DNA from 3 places in the Alteromonas sp. PRIM-21 genome. Region 3 is predicted to be linked to each of the others. Evidence: predicted binding sites of a transcription regulator. Region 3 holds the regulator's gene; each other region holds the start of a gene.
The links. The regulator FNR, encoded in region 3, switches genes on or off when oxygen is low (the NO sensors DNR and NnrR bind a similar motif). The targets are predictions, from matches to a motif close to TTGATCTAGATCAA.
Positions count from the first base shown of each region.

Region 1: a site for FNR is predicted at 2,726-2,739, ahead of IW644_RS12070 (OmpW family outer membrane protein). Genes of this name have one in related genera too.
Region 2: a site for FNR is predicted at 2,418-2,431, ahead of apt (adenine phosphoribosyltransferase). Genes of this name have one in related genera too.

Region 1 is NZ_JADOEK010000008.1:1,635-8,148, forward strand. It holds gene IW644_RS12055 (gamma carbonic anhydrase family protein) at 8-550, shown strand; gene aroE (shikimate dehydrogenase) at 547-1,386, opposite strand; gene IW644_RS12065 (group II truncated hemoglobin) at 1,385-1,816, shown strand; gene IW644_RS12070 (OmpW family outer membrane protein) at 1,932-2,612, opposite strand; gene hemF (oxygen-dependent coproporphyrinogen oxidase) at 2,825-3,757, opposite strand; gene IW644_RS12080 (Sua5/YciO/YrdC/YwlC family protein) at 3,754-4,359, opposite strand; gene IW644_RS12085 (DNA topoisomerase family protein) at 4,417-4,959, opposite strand; gene IW644_RS12090 (DUF494 family protein) at 5,045-5,521, opposite strand; gene dprA (DNA-processing protein DprA) at 5,523-6,514, opposite strand, start outside.
Region 2 is NZ_JADOEK010000007.1:496-7,009, reverse strand. It holds gene dnaX (DNA polymerase III subunit gamma/tau) at 1-1,789, opposite strand, end outside; gene apt (adenine phosphoribosyltransferase) at 1,831-2,367, opposite strand; gene IW644_RS11150 (HvfC family RiPP maturation protein) at 2,667-3,431, opposite strand; gene IW644_RS11145 (HvfB family MNIO-type RiPP peptide maturase) at 3,428-4,279, opposite strand; gene IW644_RS11140 (HvfA family oxazolone/thioamide-modified RiPP metallophore) at 4,430-4,813, opposite strand; gene IW644_RS11135 (IS4 family transposase) at 5,083-6,321, shown strand.
Region 3 is NZ_JADOEK010000003.1:112,820-119,333, reverse strand. It holds gene IW644_RS07200 (FixH family protein) at 1-265, shown strand, start outside; gene IW644_RS07195 (heavy metal translocating P-type ATPase) at 265-2,715, shown strand; gene ccoS (cbb3-type cytochrome oxidase assembly protein CcoS) at 2,717-2,947, shown strand; gene IW644_RS07185 (sulfite exporter TauE/SafE family protein) at 2,934-3,593, shown strand; gene fnr (fumarate/nitrate reduction transcriptional regulator Fnr) at 3,639-4,379, shown strand; gene uspE (universal stress protein UspE) at 4,573-5,496, shown strand; gene ttcA (tRNA 2-thiocytidine(32) synthetase TtcA) at 5,729-6,514, shown strand, end outside.

The sequences.
Region 1 (6,514 bases), on a different contig from region 3:
TGCGCCAATGCATAAACCAATTGATAGTTTTAAAGGTGTCTCACCTACTTTAGGAAAGAATGTCTATATTGATGACTCGGCAAGAATAGTCGGTGATGTAGTATTAAAAGATGATGCCAGTATTTGGCCATTGGTTGCTGCACGCGGTGACGTGAACAAGATTCGTATTGGCGCTCGCAGTAATATACAAGACGGCAGTGTTTTGCACGTTACCCGTAAATCAGAGAAAAACCCTGATGGGTTTCCACTTATTATTGGTGACGACGTTACCATTGGGCACAAGTGTATGCTGCATGGCTGCCAATTAGGTAATCGTATTCTGGTCGGTATGGGCGCTATTGTAATGGATGGTGTCGTTGTTGAAGACGATGTGTTCATTGGCGCAGGTACATTAGTACCGCCAAACAAAAGATTAGAGAGCGGATTTCTTTATGTAGGAAACCCCATGCAAAAGAAAAGGCCACTCAACGACGCTGAAATGGCATTTCTAAAACAGTCAGCCGTGAACTATGTAGTATTAAAAGATGAGTACCTAGAAGAAGCGAACTAGTTTCGCTTCTCACTTTGCTCAACAATATCTCTAACCTGTTTCACAATGTCCGAGGTATCAGGTCGCTTTTGTGTCCATATATAGAATGCTTCGGCAGCTTGCTCAACTAGCATCCCTAACCCATCTATTTGCGTATTAACACCTAGCTCAGCCGCATCTCTCATAAAGCGCGTAGGCGAGTTTTTATAAACCATGTCGTAAACCACTTCACAGTGTTGTAAAACACCATCGTTCAAACTACACGGCAACTCATTATTTAAACTAGCGGCTGTTGAATTGATAATAATATGAGGTGCTATCGATGCGATATCTTCAAGAGGCACCACCTGCACTTTTGCGTTAGACGCGGCGCTTGCGACTTCGTCAGCTTTTGCTTTCGTTCTGTTCGCAATAGTCAGTGAAGCAGCGCCCGCTTTTAATAACGGAGAAATAACACCACGGGCTGCACCGCCGGCACCGATAAGCAATACGCGTTTATCTTTAATTTTCACGCCACTATTTAGTAAATCATTTACTAGTCCAACACCGTCTGTGTTGAACCCTAATAGTTCACCAGTGTCACTATTCATTAACGTATTAACAGCTTGTGCATCTTTAGCTGCTTGGTCATCTACTTGTGCTAAGTTAAAGGCATCAAGCTTAAAAGGCATGGTGACATTGCAGCCTACAGCGTTTTCTTGAGCTAAAAACGCTTTGGCCGCTTCAACAAAACCATCTTCAGGCGCAAGTATCTTTTCATAAGAAATCTTTTCTCCAACTTGATCAGCAAACATTTGATGAATAGTTGGTGATAAACTCTGTGCAATAGGATTTCCGAATACAGCGAATTTTTTCATGGGAATACGAGACTTATTTAATATAAAGAAGAAAAGCGATAGTCGTGCTTCGCAGAGTACACCATATGAGCGTATAGGTGGAGAGGAGAAAGTACGAGAATTAGCAAATACGTTTTATGACATTATGGAGACCGATCCACTTGCAAATGAACTACTTGCTATTCACCCTCAGCCATTAGACAGAATTCGTCATGTATTCTTTTTATATTTGAGTTTATGGCTGGGTGGTCCTGACGATTATCAGCAGCAATTTGGCCCCCCCCGTTTGCGTGCACGCCACCTTCCCTACACAGTAACACCAGAGTTAAAGGCGCAGTGGATGTATTGTATGCGCAAAGCCATGTTTAAAACGGTAGAAGATATCGCTTTAGCTCAACAGTTACTTGATGCACTTGATCAACTTGCCAATCACATGGTGAATACAAAATAAAAAAGCGCGTTGAAAGGAATAACCTTTTAACGCGCAAGTCCCCTGTTACTGTCTACGCTCTTCGTGGCGTATAAAGTAGTGCAATTGTGAAAGCTTCAACTGTTAGGTTTAGGCCTTAGAAGGTATAGCCTACCGATATCGTGTACACCCAAGGGTCTATTTCAATATCACTAACCTTTCCAGCAGCATCGCCCACTTTGAAGGTGGCTTCTGTATCAATATCTATGTAACGAACCGATGCGTTCACATGCCACTTAGTATCTATTTGATAGTCCATACCAACCTGAGCCGATACACCAAATGAGTTATCAAGCGATAGGTCGCTTAAGCCCGCAGTTTCATTTGCGCCCGTAAACTCTTCGTCAAAGATAAAGGTATAGTTGATACCTGCACCAATGTACGGCTGAAATGCAGAGCTTGCGTCGTTGAAGTAATAGTTTGCGGTTAATGTAGGAGGAAGGTGCGTCACTTCACCAAGCTGGTTCCCTGTACCAAGAGGGTCTGCAACAGAAAAGTTCACGTCGTGCTTAAAAGGCGTTGCTGCAAGCAGCTCGATATTAATATTATCGGTAATAAAGTACGCAACGTTCAAACCTAGCTGGGTATCATTATCAATATTAAGGGCAACACCGAGGTCTGTTCCACCAGCGACAATGTTAGAAGTAGATTCGTCAGGAGCAACGGTAGTTAGACCGCCACGGACAATCCAATCGCCCTGTTGATGAGCGCTAGCTAGAGGTGAAAGTGCAGCAATTGTAAGACAAAGTGCAGATGCAGATAAAAAGTGTTTGCGCATGATGTGTCTCTTTTGTGTTTAACTAAGATGGCGCTACTTTACGCCCTTGGTTAAGAGAAACATTGATCCAGCGCAAGCTTGGTAACTCACTGAAACAAAGATGATATTCGGACTTGATGCAGATCAAAAAACGCCGTGTGTTCAACTCGCACGGCGTTTTCGTTATTAATGACGTCAGATAAATCGGTAAAAGCGACCTTACTAAATTAAATTCACCAGTCAGTAGGTTTTAACCAATCAGTTAACTTAGCTTCAGCACTACCCGGTGCGGGCGTATAGCAATATTCCCAGCGGGCTAACGGCGGCATCGACATTAAAATAGACTCTGTGCGCCCTCCGGTTTGTAATCCAAACAGGGTACCGCGGTCGAATACTAGATTGAATTCAACGTAGCGACCTCGGCGATATAGCTGGAAGTCTCGCTCTCTTTCACCAAAATCGGTTTGCTTACGGCGTTCTACAATAGGAACGTAAGCATCAATAAAGCCATTGCCTACCGCCTGCATAAACGCAAATGACTGTTCAAAGCCCAACTCATTCAGGTCATCGAAGAACAACCCTCCCACGCCGCGGGTTTCGTTGCGATGCTTTAAATAAAAGTAATCGTCACACCACTTTTTATACTTAGGGTACACATCATCGCCAAACGGCTTACATAATTTCTTTGCGGTATCATGCCAGTGCACAACGTCATCTTTGAACGGGTAAAACGGCGTTAAGTCAAAACCACCACCAAACCACCAGATAGGTGCTTCACCTTCTTTTTCCGCAATGAAAAAGCGAACATTTGCGTGTGACGTCGGGATATACGGGTTATGTGGGTGGATAACAAGTGATACGCCCATTGCTTGAAAGTTTCTGCCCGCAAGCTCAGGACGATTTGCCGTTGCTGATGCTGGCATTTGGCTGCCAAACACGTGTGAAAAGTTAACGCCGCCTTGCTCAATCACCGCACCGTTTTTTAAGACTCGAGAGCGACCACCGCCGCCTTCTTCACGCTGCCAACTGTCTTCGACAAACTGACCTTTTCCGTCGGCGAGCTCGAGGGTTTGGCAGATTGTGTCCTGCAGCCCTAGTAGATAGCTTTTTACTTGTTCTATTACTTCAGCGGCATTTTTACCGTCCAGTAATTCTGCTGATGTCATGCTCTTATTACCTCTGCTGTGTCACCATCGCGAATGGTACTGGGTTTAGTTGCACCACCTACTGCACCGTCAACGTAGAAAACGGAATCAGCGAATACGGCTTTTGCCTCTTCAGTAGTGGTGGCTGGCGGTTGACCGGTTAGGTTAGCACTTGTAGAAACAAGTGGCTTCCCTAACTTATTGCACAGCTCTACTACTACTGGATGATTAGTTACGCGCACTGCTATTTTACTATGCTTACCGGTTAACCAAACAGGCGCCGATGACGACTTAGGTAATAGCCAAGTGTTCGGGCCAGGCCAGCTTGAGAAAATATCGGTGCGACGATGTGGTTGTATGGCATTGTCGTTAACATAGGGCAATAGCTGACTGTAATTAGCAGCTATTAAAATAACGCCCTTTTCTACTGGTCGCTGTTTTATCTCTAACAGCGCATTTACCGCTGCTTCATTGTCTGGGTCACATCCGATGCCCATCACCGCTTCGGTTGGATAAACGATTAAACTTCCCGCTTCAAAAGCGGCAACAACAGGGTCTACTTCAGATGTATTAGCCTCAACGGGTGTAAACGTATTCACGTTCCCATTTTGGGTATCAGACATGGTTTTGATCTCTTTGTATAGTTCTTGGTTTAGTTGTTCGTTTAGTTAATCATATAACTACTTTTTAAAGCCACAACTAGGCTGAGGGCACTGTAGCTGCCCCTTTTTATCTATCAATACTCCCCAACCGCAGTCTGGGCAGCTTTCACTTATCGGCGTGAAATTTAGCACATATCGACATTGTGGATAATGATTACACGCAAAAAACTGTTTACCGTATTTATTAGTACGCGAGATCAAATGCCCTTTCTTACATTTTGGGCAATCTACCAAGGTGTCTTCTTTTTCTTTAATGGGCTCTATGTGATGGCACGTAGGGAAATTTGTACAGCCAATAAACATACCAAACCGCCCCTTTTTTATAGCAAGGTCAGAAGAACATTCGGGGCAAGCTATACCATCTAAGGTTTTAAGAATAGTGGTTTGTTTATCGTGAAGCGGCTTACTGAAGTTGCATTCAGGGTAGCCCGTACACCCAAGGAACGGGCCTGATTTACTGTTCTTTATATGAAGGGGCTTGCCGCACTCGGGGCAGTCTCCGAAATTATCATCTAGAGCATGCTCGTGCGCTGAAAAAAGTGAGTGGTCTATTTTAGACATGTATTAGACGTTAAGGCCTTAACGCGCTGTAATTTCACAGCGCATTTTGTAAGTAAAGATTTAAGTACCAGTGACTACGACTGCATTAATGCAGCACGCCATCTGGTTCTTCGAACAAAAGATCTTCCATTTGCGCGTAGGCTTTCTCTTTGCCAGGTACGTTGAATAGTACCATTAGCACAACCCACTTGAGGTCTTCTAAACAGAACTCATTGGAATCGATTTCCATAACGCGGTCTATCACCATTTCACGCGTAGACGCGTCTAGTACATTAACCTGTTCTAAGAACATAAGAAAACCACGACATTCTACATCTAAACGCATCTGTTCTTCGTGGGTGTAAATACGACTTAGGCTGGTGCTAATCCCTTTACAAAAATACGGTTTTATATCCGTTTCTTGCAGAGCCGCTAGCTTTTCTAACCATGCGAGGGCTTTATAAATCTCATCGTGATGGAAACCTGCGCGCACAAGTTCTTCCGTCAACTCGTCTTGATCAACACGAATTTCCGTTTCACTGTGTATGAAGTTTTCAAACAGATACATGAGGATATCGAACATATTATTTTCCCCTCAATTTAACGTAACCACCAGGGACAGCGGCTACTAAACCACGCAACTCATATTCTAATAATGATGCCATTGCTTGCGATACTGATAAGGCATTGCGCTGGGCTATAACATCAATAGCGGTGATGTCATAATCCACACTAGCTAATAATTTATCGGTTGCCAAGTTATTCGCTGCACTTTTTTCGTTTTGCTCGTTAACATCCAAGCCCAGTTGTTTAGGCTGAAGACCAATTTCATCAAGAATATCGTTAATATTAGTTACTAATTTGGCGCCCTGTTGGATTAACAAATGGCAGCCTTCAGAGTACGCGTGAAAGATACTACCAGGCACAGCGAATACTTCTCGCCCCATATCTGCGGCCAAATTCGCAGTTATCAAGGTGCCACTCTTAATTTTTGCCTCTACCACCAAGGTTCCAAGTGATAACGCAGCGATAATTCGGTTTCTGCGGGGAAAGTGCCAGGGTTTAGGCCCCTGCCCTGGAAAAAACTCTGTGACGGTAACGCCCTTGTCATTATTTATTGCCTCGTAAAGCTTGCGATTTTTAGCGGGGTAGACCTTTTCAGGCCCCGTGCCCATCACTGCGACTGTTCCTGTACTTCCCGACAAAGCGCCTTGATGCGCGGCACTATCAATGCCCATAGCAAGGCCACTTGTTACGGCAACCCCGTTATTAGACAACCCTAATGCAAATTCACTGGCGATACGCTTACCCTGTATGCTAGCCCTTCTGCTGCCCACAATGGCAATTTGCGGGCTTCGCAGCAAACTACTATCACCCGTTGCAAATAGTACTAGAGGTGGACTGTCCAATTGCTTTAACAATTGAGGGTAGTATGAAGACGAATAGGAAATAATGTGTCTATCATCAGCCGCTTGTTGCCATAAGAAAGCAGCATCAATAAGGGGCTTTGATATTTGATCTGCCAGCTGTTTCACAGCGTCGGGAAGCGATGATGCATTACCGGCTAAATCAGCAG
Region 2 (6,514 bases), on a different contig from region 3:
CCTCAGCGTCATAGGAGCCCTCAGCGTTATGAAAACCCTCAGCGCTTTGAAAACCTTCAAAACCTAAGGAGCTTTCATCTTCTGACGGAGGTGGCATACCGTCCATGTACGCATCTAACGGAGGTCCATCGAAATGTTGCGCTGCTTCACTATGGGGCGCGCTGACTTCGTTTGGCGTTGGTTCAAGCTCTGCGGCAACGCTTTCTGTTTGAACCGCGGTGTTTTCTACGGGTAGTTCTTCAATAGACGAAGTTGGTGGTAACTTTACGGATTCATCATCATGTTCAGCATCACGCTCAAGCGCTGCTGTTTGAGTTGACGTTGTACCCGACGCTACAGAGGGCGACGTCGACTGAGTATTGTCTTCACGCAACTTGCTTTCATCAACAACGGCATATTCCTGCTCTTGCCGTGGCTCAAATTGAGACGTCGATTGAGGCTGTTCTTGCGGCTCTTTTTCAATTACAGATGCAGCAGGTGCCTCTGGGTTAGATGGCGTAATTTCTAATGACAGAGCCGAAGTAGATTCTGTTTGTGGTGTTGACGGAGCCTTCTCCTGCACGTTGTTTGCAGAAGTTTCGCTTAGCGGCGCTTCCTCCTGCTTACCGACGTTTCCCGGGCCACCACTGGAAGAAGCATGATCTACAGGTAAACTATGCTCACTCCTCCCACTTTCAATCTCATTTGGTGTATGTTCAATGGGAATATTTGGCGCAAACGACATCATACGCATTAACGTCATTTCAAAAGCGCTTTTGCCATCTGCCGCAAAAGGTAAGTCTTTTCTGCCTTGAAGTGCAATTTGATAGAGTAGCTGCACTTGCTCTGCCGGAATAGTTTTGGCTAATTGAAATATCGCTTTGGCAGACGTGGTTTCTAACTTACATGCTTCTGGCACCCATTGCGTTAATGCTATTTGGTGCAGTAGGCTAGCCAACTCGCTGTGTACGTTGTCATAATCTGGTGCTTGCTCTGCGATATCATTCACCAGCTGCAACACCTCAGCCGGGCTTTTGTTTACCACAGCGTGTACTACTTTAAGCAACTGGTTCTTGTCCATCAACCCAAGCATATCGGTTACCACCGATGCCAGAACTTGATTTCCGCCTTGCGCAATCGCTTGGTCCGTTAAACTTAGCGCATCACGCATACTGCCCTGAGCCGCTCTAGCTAAAAGCGCGAGTGCCTGTTGTTCAAATGACAGCTGTTCATGCTCTAAAATATGCTTAAGCTGTCCAACAATCTGCTCCCGAGACATCGCTTTCAAATTGAACTGCAAGCAACGGGATAAAATGGTTATGGGAAGCTTCTGTGGATCAGTGGTCGCTAGTAAGAACTTGACGTGTGGAGGTGGCTCTTCTAACGTTTTCAACAGCGCATTAAAGCTGTGTTTTGAAAGCATGTGTACCTCATCAATAAGGTACACTTTATAGCGTCCGCGAGTAGGCTTGTATTGCACGTTGTCAAGAAGTTCGCGAGTATCCTCGACTTTGGTTCTTGATGCTGCGTCAATCTCTAATAAATCAACGTAGTTGCCCTGTTCTATCTCTTTGCAGGTGTTACATTGACCGCAAGGGTTTGCCCCTTGCCCTTCTTCGCAGTTAAGACTTTTTGAAAAAATACGCGCAATCGTGGTTTTGCCCACACCTCGCGTACCGGTAAAAAGGTATGCGTGGTGTAAACGGTCGTTATCTAAAGCGTTTGAAATGGCAGAGACGACATGTTCCTGACCTACAAGTTCACTGAACTTGCCTGGTCTCCACTTCCTTGCTAGTACCTGATAACTCATTATTACGTATTTCGCCTTTTGCTAATTATGCTTTACAGCGATTATTCGCCTTCAAATTCACAAATTGAATAACTCTCAATATCAAGCTGATTCAATTTTTGCTCGCCGCCTAAATCGGGAAGATTAATGATGAACCCTGCGTGGTTGATTTCGCCACCTAGAGAACGAATTAGCTTTGCAGATGCAGCTATAGTGCCGCCAGTTGCAAGTAGATCATCAATAAGAAGGACTTTATCGCCTGGCTCTATAGCATCTTTATGGATTTCCAACGTATCCATGCCGTATTCCAGTTCGTAGCTCTCACTTACTACTTCACGAGGAAGTTTGTTGGGTTTTCTTACTGGAACGAAACCAATGCCCATTTCGATGGCCAATGGCGCACCAAATAGGAATCCGCGCGCTTCAGTACCCGCAATTTTGGTGAAGCCCATACCTTGATACTTTTCTACAAGTAAAGAGATACAGCTACTGAATGCTTTGTGATCTTCTAAAACGCTGGTCACATCTCTAAATAAAATACCTGGCTTAGGATAGTCAGGTACGGTTTTCACTACTGATTTAATATATTCTGCAGTCACAATTTTGCCTTGAATGTCTGCGTTATAACCAGAAGGTGAACCAGCCGGCGATGATATGCATCAACGGGAACGCAATTAAAGTTACTAGCGAAGCTAGAAAGTACCACTTGTTATAGACTTCTTTGAAATCTGAATTGTTAGCCATTTGCACTACCTAAACAATTTTTGTGAACAAAAAAATGGTGCTAAATGTTAATCGAAAGCAAGCTCGATTGACAGCGCTAATGTGACTGATCGCTCACTTTCAATACAGATCCTGGCGAAAGTTTAATATAAAGCAGTTAAATACTCTTTTTTAGCTAGCGTACAGGAAGAAATATCCCTTTTTGAAGCATATCCATGAGGGTTTGGTTCATGCCATTTACAAGCACATTCGAGGGTATTTGAGGAAGTTGTTGACATAAAGACTTGGATAATTGTTCTATTTTCATTCCCTGCTCACTTTGCTCCAGCGTGTTGACTAAAATAGCCGTTACCGGGTTAACATGAGCAAATTGTACGTTATAGTCGCGATCTCTATAGACTACATAGAACTGTTGTTCTTGAGCAGGTTGCTCAGGAATATAGTCCTCACCAATTAAATGAACTTCAAAGTGATAGGCAGCTAATGAAGCATACGGCGAAACTCTTATAGCATTAACTGCATGATCTTGGGTGTAGAACTCAATATCTTCTTCGTTTTTTCTTATACTGACATCAAGCTCTAACCATTCATAATGAGCAAGTTCTGCGATAAAATCAGGCAAATCCAACCCAAAAGACGGTGCTGTTGATAAGTACTCAACGAACTCTTTACTGATTTCTGCAAAATAAGGCGATCGGCATTCGTGCTCAATAAAAAACTGACGCACAACACTCTCCCACCCTTTCTCCCCGTACAATTTTAATACGATAGATTTTAGAACTGGGAAGCCTGTACTAACGAAGTTATCTATATTATTAAAAAATAAAGACTGATAGATTTTCATTCGACGGGCGTTATCTCTGTCAGTGTCTCGATAAGTTTGTGGATCTTTTATCGCCTCGACGAACGATTTTTGGGTGCGCTGAAATGATTGCGTCATGCGACACTTCCATTTACGACTGATTCTCTAATAACTCCGCACTTTGTCTGAATCTGCTTAATCTTCCTTACTTCTGACAATAACTCGCGCAAAGGAGGAATATTAAAGTCACGTTCTAACAAAGTGGGAAACACTCCATGAGTAAGGTAGGCGTGCTCTAATAAATCCCATACTGGCTCGATGACATCTGCGCCGTGTGTATCAACCTTTAGATCCTCAGCTTCGTCATAGTGACCCGCAATATGCCCATAAACAATTTTTTCAGAAGGAAGGCCGTTGATAAATGATTTTGCGTCATATTTGTGGTTAATGCTGTTCACGTACACGTTATTTACATCAAGAAGCATTTGGCATCCTGACTCTTTTAATATATTTGTAGTGAATTCCAATTCATCCATTTCCTGACCGGGTGCAATGTAATAAGAGACATTCTCTAAAACCAGTGGCCGCTCAATAATATCTTGAACTTGAACAATGCGAGACACAACGTGCTTAATAGCTTGTTCAGTAAAAGGAATTGGCATTAGATCGTACATATGACCGTTACCAGAACAAAAGCTTAAGTGCTCACTGTACAATGCAATATTATTAGCATCTAAAAATCGCTTAACGGTTTTTACGAACTCAACGTCTAGCTTGTCGCTACTTCCGATAGACAAAGATAAACCATGGGTGGTAAAAGAAGCTTGTGAAGATGCTTGCTGAAATTGATTTTGGTACTTTCCACCAAGTGGGATCCAGTTTTCAGGTGCAACTTCCCAGAAATCAACCTCCGATGGCAACGTGGGTAATAGCTCTTTTAGCATTTCCCTACGAAAGCCTAAGCCAGCGCCATAGATGTCTTTCATATTTCCCCCTTCTACCTCATGGGATTACATAATATCAACTTACGTTATAAGACAGAAATGGCCATCATTCGACAGCCATTTTTACTAAACGTAACTCGTGTAGCGTTTCATTACTTTATAATAAGCTACACAATGTTTTTTGAGTGGCAATTACATGCTGCCGCATTTGCCTTCACCGCACTTGCCTTCTTTACCAGCTTTCTTGTCGCCGCCACATTTACCTTCGCCACACTTGCCTTCTTTTTCAGCTTTCTTGTCGCCGCCACATTTACCTTCGCCGCACTTGCCTTCTTTTTCAGCTTTCTTGTCGCCGCCACATTTACCTTCGCCGCACTTGCCTTCTTTTTCAGCTTTCTTGTCGCCGCCGCATTTACCTTCACCACACTTGCCTTCTGCAGCGAATTGGCTGTAGCCAGATTCTAGTGCCTGTATACCAAATGGATTAACGTCTGCTACTGCAACTGTTGACGCCAAAGAGCCAATTACAACTGCACCCAAAGCTGTAGCTACTGATGATTTTTTAATTTGTTTCATTGATGTACCCTCAATAATATTAGTCATGTTTGACGTACAGTAAGCACGTGTACTTTAAAAGACCTTATGGGCTTAAAGGTTATTTCACAAAAAATTAATTTTTTTACAATTATTTCTTATCTAATTGATATTACTGATTTTTACATAAGTTTAAATGCACATTAAAGCTTCAATAAGTAACAAGTTTTGGGGTCAGAGTCTGAGGTATCCCCACAAATAAACTAATGATATCAGTGAGATAAAAAAGACAGGAACATTCATGACGTTTGGTGATCAGATCAATCGCCAAACTTCACCGAGACCAAACAGCCATGAATGCCCTATCTATTGTGAACAAAGTCGTTACGCTTGTCAGCTACAATATGCATAAAACTCGTCTAAATGCGGTCACGGCGTGCGTCAAAAGTCTGCTTAATGGAAGCGCTGCAACCGTAACCAGCATAGGTCGAGGGATAAACACTAAAGCCTTTGAAAAACATAGGATTAAACGTGCAGACCGCTTGCTCTCAAATCCGCATTTACTAAGTGAAACACCGCTCATCTATGCATCTATATGCCAACTATTTTGCGGCAACACAACACGCCCTGTTATCTCAATAGATTGGTCAGATTTAGACGACCGTAAAGCGCATTTTCTTTTACGCGCGGCAGTATCTCTGAAAGGAAGGCCCATCACACTTTACCAAGAAGTACATTGCAACAAGACCAAAGAGAAACCTGCTACACACAAGGCATTTTTAAAGGCGTTACACGCTATATTACCTTCAAATTGCCGACCCATTATCGTTACCGATGCAGGGTATAAATCGCCTTGGTTCAGAGAAGTTAGGGCCCTAGGATGGGACATTGTTGGGCGTATCCGCAAGCCACATCTTTACTCGCTTGATAGAGGAAATACGTGGCAATGTATTCGTCGTTTATACGCACAAGCAACCTGTCGACCGAAGCGTTTTGATAACAGCCAAATAGTAAGGAGCAACCCCTTTACCTGCACGCTAGTTCTTTTTAAACAGAAATCTAAAGGGCGTCATGCTTCAAATTCAGATGGTACACGTAAAGCCTCAAAACGCTCAAAAGTTCATGCGCAAGGGGCGAAAGATCCATGGCTATTAGCGACATCACTGGCACCTCATCGAAGCTTATCGAAGCAAGTAGTGGCCATTTACAGGCAACGAATGCAAATTGAAGAAGGCTTTAGAGACATGAAAAGCACGAAGTTCGGGCTTGGCTATGAACAGAATAAAAGCGTGAAAAAGCAACGTCTAATAATACTGATATTGCTGACAACGTTAGCGTCACTCGTGGCTATATTACTGGGTATGGTGCTCGTCTCATCGAATAGGCATCGGCGCTTCCAAGCCAATACCGAAACCAGAAGCGTGCTGTCATTCCATTACCTTGGACTCAGGGCTGTCGCTTGTCGAATGCGATTTACTATGCGACAGTGGAAAGCTGCACTCAAATGGTACAGCTCCATAGTTGACGCAGCCTGGGCCGGAGACACATGAAACTAAATTCGTGGGGATCCCTCAGGGTCAGAGTACATTTTCACTGTGTAAATAATAACGTTAGTATAAAATTCCACGCTATTTAAATCGTCCTTTCAAGAAGCATATATCGCTGTTATAGAGCTCATATGAAAGGTGTGTTTTTTCATTTCTGAAGAAAAACTACATGTTGATTAAACAATTTGTAAGAGCG
Region 3 (6,514 bases):
CGAAGACGGTAGCATCGCGCTGCAGTTCCATTCAGGCATTCCTCAAGAAGGTAATGCGGTTAAGCTAAGCTTTTATCACGTCACGCTTGAAGAGCGTGATGTCAGCGTTTTACTAAGTCGCGACGCTAACGGTATTTATCGCGGTTTTATTGAAGAAAACCTAGACGGTAAATGGCGCATATCGCTCACACCTATTGATGATAGCTGGAAAATTCAAAACACGGTCTATCTACCCCATACTGGTAAAATGAAGTTCAATCCATAATGGCCAATCACGATTGTTACCATTGTGGGCTGCCTGTGGCAGCCGTAGACGATGGGAAATTCACTACTGTCATATTGGGGCAACAACGAGATATGTGTTGCCCAGGTTGTTTAGCGGTAGCTGAAGCTATTGTTAACAATGGTTTAGAAGACTATTACCAGTTTAGGACCGAACCTGCGCAAAAGTCTGACGATGGGATTTTGGAAACCTTAGACAAACTCAAAGTCTATGACGACCCTTCCCTTCAGGAAGAGTTTGTGTTTGAAGAAGGGCAAGATAAGCAAATTCAGCTAACCCTTGAAGGCATTACATGCGCTGCCTGTGGCTGGCTTATTGAAAAGCAATTATCGAAAGTTGAAGGCATCAAGCAAGTAGCTGTAAATGTTCAAGAGCGTCGGGCTTTAGTTACTTGGTCACCGTTTCAAATTAAGCTTAGCCAAATTCTCTCTACGCTGAAACGCATCGGCTATATTGGCTCTCCATTTCACCCTGATGAGCACGAAGCCAGTTATAAACGCGAGCAAAAAACCTTCCTTAAGAAGTTAGGGCTAGCAGGTATTATGACCATGCAGGTTATGATGCTGATGACAGGTCTTTATTTTGATTGGTTTGGCGCCATCGAATTAGAAACACGCCAGTATTTTTACTGGGTTGCCCTTACACTCACCACCCCGGTTGTACTGTATTCTGGAAGCACCTTCTATGTCGGTGCAGCTAAAGCGCTAAGCGCACGAACAGTTAATATGGATGTACCTGTTACGCTTGCCATATTTGGTACCTATATTGCCGGTATTCGCTCTACCATGCTAGAACAAGGCGAAGTGTATTTCGAATCCATTTGTATGTTCATTTTTCTGCTGTTGCTTAGCCGATTCTTAGAACATCGCAGTCGACACAGAGCGGCGCAGATTTCTGCCAATATGATGCAGTATGTTCCTGTGTCAGCGACTAAAATAATGCCAGATGGCAGCGTTACTGAATGCTTAGCAAAGCAACTAAAGGTGAACGATGTAGTGCTAGTTAAGCCCGGTGAGACAATTCCCATTGATGGGCTGGTAACAGAAGGTAACGCTGCGGTTGATGAGTCTATGCTAACGGGTGAATTTAACCCTGTGCGCAAGACAAACAACAGCGTTGTATATGGTGGTACCGTATGTCAGGATGGCAGCCTTACCATTACTGTTACGCAAACACTTAAAAATGCGCTGGTAAATCAAATTGTGAGGCTTCAAGCAAGTGCGATGGCCAGCAAACCCAAGGCCGCGCAAATAGCCGATAATTTTTCTCGATATTTTGTAACTGCGGTACTGCTGATTTCAGCGTTAACCTACACCTTTTGGGCCTATAACGGCAGTGTTGATGCATTTTGGATCACCATTTCGGTGCTAGTAGCAACCTGCCCTTGCGCCTTAGGGTTAGCCACACCATCAGCGCTCACTTGCGCTATGGCGAAATTAAACAGACAAGGCATTTTGCTAAAGCGAGCCGATGCTCTTGAGCAAATAACTGGCATTGACACTATCGCGCTCGACAAAACCGGTACGCTTACACAAGGTAAGTTCACTATATCAAACGCCTGGTATGCTGACGGCGTAGACAGCGACAGCGCGTTTTCCATTGCACGCGCACTTGAATCTCGCTCTGAGCACCCTATTGCTAAAGCCTTTAGCGGGGATAAAGCCTTTAGCGATAATAAGACCGTTAGCGGTGATAAAACGTCAAACGGCAACACCGTACACAAAGTGTCCAATTTTACGGTCACGCCAGGTGGTGGAATTAGCGGTGAAATTAATGACACACTATTTTGCATGGGCTCAGCAGCATTCAGTGTTCACGAATCACAGCAATCATTTATCGAGGGTTACCCCTCGGCTAATGTGTTTCTTACCGTCAAAGGCCGTATTATGGCGGCTTTTGAAGTTCGTGACTCACTGCGTGACGATACCCAAGAAACCCTCGATATATTGGCAAAAAGTCATACCCTAGCTGTATTAAGCGGCGATACACAGCAAAACGTCGACTCCCTAACGAAACCTTTACCAATTTCCACCGCTAAAGGGGGTCTTACCCCAGAACAGAAATACGAAGCGGTTCAAGCTATGCAGCAATCGGGCTCCAAGGTAATGATGATGGGCGATGGTATTAATGACGCGCCAGTGCTTGCTAGTGCCGATGTAGCGATAGCAGTAGGTAATGCGACAGATGTTGCGAAGACTGCTGCCGACGTGATATTGCTAGGCGACCAGCTACTTTCTGTACCGGAGTTAATTAAAACCTCGCACCAAGTGAAACAAAAAATAAGACAAAATATTGGTTGGTCGTTAGGTTACAATGTGCTGATCTTACCCTTCGCCGTATCAGGCCTGCTTTCACCGTGGATGGCGGTTGTTGGAATGTCATTAAGCAGTATCATAGTAGTGACAAACTCTACGCGACTTCTGGGCAAATAGTATGAGCATAATTTACGTTTTAATACCAATCGCGATCATCATAGTAGCTGTGGCAATTGTGATATTCTTCTGGGCGGTTAAAACCAATCAGTTTGAAGATTTAGACCGTCAGGGTTACAGTATTTTGTTTGATGATGACCTTCCGCCTGAGGAAAAAAAGCTCGCTGAGCAACGCAAGCAATTTCAGGATAGTAAAGTAGATAAAAGCCAAGAGTCGCATGGAGGGGATTAATTATTTCTCAGCCTTTCTTATCGGCTTAGCTGGCGGTGTTCACTGCGTGGGCATGTGCGGTGGTATAGTGGCAGCGCTAAGAATGGTGTCACCAAAAGGTGCTTCAGCATTACCCTATACCCTAGCCTACAATATAGGACGTATAGCAAGCTACACCATCGCTGGCGCGCTAACTGGGGCGCTTGGAAAAATAGCCGCCGACTACGTGCCCCTTGCCAACTATGCCCTATCTTTGCTTAGCGGCCTTATGCTGTTGTTGCTAGCCTGTTATTTAGGTAAATGGTGGACGGGTTTAACGGTATTGGAAAGCGCTGGAAAAGGATTGTTTTCTAAACTGCAGCCACTATCTAAGCGTTTTTTACCGTTCAAAACCCCTTTTAGCGCTATCCCTTATGGGTTTATCTGGGGCTGGTTACCTTGTGGATTAGTGTATTCAACACTTACTTGGTCTTTGGCTGCTGGCAATGCAGTACAAGGCGCCGCCGTGATGTTTTTCTTCGGTTTAGGTACTTTGCCAACGCTACTCGCAGCAAGTGCAGGCAGTCAGTATATTGTTAGTAGTTTTCAAAACAGTCACGTTAGACAACTCATCGCAGTAATAATGGCCATATATGCAGCCTATCTTATTCATGGCGCAATCGTTTAAAAATAGGTGTATTATTGTCGTGGGGTCTTTAAAAGAGCATGCATTATGAGCAAAGGAAGCCAATTTTCTATTCACTGTCAAAACTGTAGCTTTAGTCACCTGTGTTTACCCGTTGCACTAAACAAAACAGAAATTGAATCTCTTGACGATATAATCGAGCGCAAAAAACCGCTTCATAAAGGCGATACGCTCATTCAAACTGGCGATAAATTTCGTTCCCTTTTTGCGGTAAGAACAGGTTCTTTTAAATCATTTGTAACTAATCAAGAAGGTGAAGAGCAAATCACCGGCTTCCACTTCCCGGGTGATATTATTGGTTTTGATGCCCTGCGTGAAAGTAAGCATCAAAGTTACACTTCTGCGCTAGAAACCGCCATGGTGTGTGAACTGCCTTATGACACACTTGATGAAATGTCGGTTCAATTTCCCAAACTACGCCATCAGATCATGAGCTTTATGAGCGCTGAGATAAAACAAGATCACGACATGATCATGCTTTTAAACAAGCGTACTGCTGAAGAGCGTTTGCTGTATTTTATATCACACCTTTCCCAGCGTTTTGAAGAGCGTGGCTTTTCGCACAGAGAGTTTCACCTAACTATGACCCGAAACGAAATCGGCAACTATTTAGGCTTAACGATAGAAACCATTAGCCGTCTATTAAGTCGTTTTCAGAAGGAAAACATTATCAAGGTAGACGGAAAATTGATCTCTATTTTGGATTTTGATCGGTTAAATACCAAGCTAGAGGCGTTAAATGGCCCTAGCGTAGTTTGTAACGGTTAATTTATTCTTCTTTTATCTTAAGCGCGCTACATGCGCGCTTTTTAGTTTATCAACGAATTATTTACGCCTTGATCCAAAACAACTCACGTTTTTCTAAATGTCGTTTATAGTTAATGTAAATGGTTTATATAAACTGTTTTGAAACAATATCGATGTCGACAGCGATACGAAGCTTTGTAGTTGAGGAGACGTTATGATTGAGTGTAAACGAATTCTTGCCGTGGTGGACGCGGAACGCGACAACCAGCCTGCCCTAAGCCGTGCCTATGAACTTGCATCAAAAACCGGCGCCACGGTTACCGCTATGATGGTGGTATATGATTTGTCTTACGATATGACAACCATGCTTAGCCCCGACGAACGTGAATCAATGCGCGATGCCGTTACAAAAGAACACGCCAAATGGCTATCTGCCCAGCTAAAAGAACAAGGCTTTTCAGAGACCGATATTGTGGTTGAGTGGAACAACCGTGCTTATGAGTCGATTATTTATTACGCCCTTAATAACCAAATTGACTTAGTAGTAAAAGCTACTAAAAAACATGACGACCTTGCGTCAGTGATCTTTACACCTACGGACTGGCACTTAATGCGCAAATGCCCTCGCCCTGTACTACTCGTGAAAGAACATGATTGGCCAGAAGGCGGTGAAATCATTGCTGCAGTGAACGTAGGGAGCGAAGATGATGAACACGCTGCACTAAACGACAAGCTTACATTAATCGCGAATGACTATGCCTCTTTGCTGAAAGGTAACGTTAATTTAGTCAACAGCTACCCTTCAACACCACTCAACATTGCCATCGAAGTGCCGGAGTTTGACCCAGACACGTATCACGATGCGGTAAAAAACCATCATATTAAAGAAATGCGTAGTCACGCACTCAAATACGGTATTCCAGATAATAAATGTGTGGTTAAAGAAGGCTTACCTGAAAAAGTTATCCCACAAGTAGCAAAAACACTGGATGCAGAGTTAGTTGTAATAGGTACCGTGGGACGGGTGGGTATTTCAGCAGCGCTTATTGGCAATACTGCCGAACACGTTATCGATGAACTGAATTGTGACGTATTAGCAATTAAGCCCGATGGATTTGAATCACCTATAACCGTGTAGTTAACGACTTAATTGCGCTTAAATATCAAGACACTTAATGGCGACAAATGGCGAGTCGGCGATGGGCGCTTTTCATAAAAAAACTCGCATTTAGCGGTTAATTACGCGAATTAATAACACACGCTTTAATCAGTACTTAACGCTTCTCGATAAATTTAACCACTCAGCCATAGTCTCGAAAAGGCGCTTTAATGTATAATGACGCCTTTATCACAAACCAAGCTAGTTAATTATGAGTTTAGGCACAAGCAGTGCTGACGCGCCGACGTTAAACGCCGCGCAAAGTAAGCAAAAGTACAACTTCAACAAACTTCAGAAACGACTTCGTCGCAACGTGGGTAAGGCCATTGGCGATTTCGGTATGATTGAAAACAACGACAAAGTCATGGTGTGTTTATCTGGCGGTAAAGACAGCTATACCATGCTTGATATTCTATTGTTTTTAAAGAAGATTGCGCCTATTCATTTTGATATTGTTGCGGTAAATCTTGACCAAAAGCAACCTGGTTTTCCCGAACATATCTTACCCGAGTACTTAGACAGCATTGGCGTTGACTACAAGATTGTAGAAGAAGACACCTACTCTATTGTTAAAGACAAAATTCCTGAAGGGAAAACGACCTGTTCGCTTTGTTCTCGTTTGCGTCGTGGTATTTTGTACCGTACAGCGAAAGAGTTAGGCGCGACTAAAATTGCATTAGGTCACCATCGTGACGACATGCTAGAAACTTTTTTCTTAAATATGTTTCATGGTGGTAAGCTAAAATCTATGCCACCAAAACTGGTCAGCGATAACGGTGAACATATTGTTATTCGCCCACTAGCTTACTGTAGCGAAAAGGACATTTTGAAATATTCACAAGCCGCTGAGTTCCCAATAATTCCGTGTAACCTTTGTGGTTCACAGGAAAATCTACAGCGTCAGAATATCAAAGCAATGCTTCAAGACTGGAACCGCCGTTTCCCAGGTCGTATTGAATCAATGTTCCGCGCGCTTCAAAACGTGGCCCCTTCACAC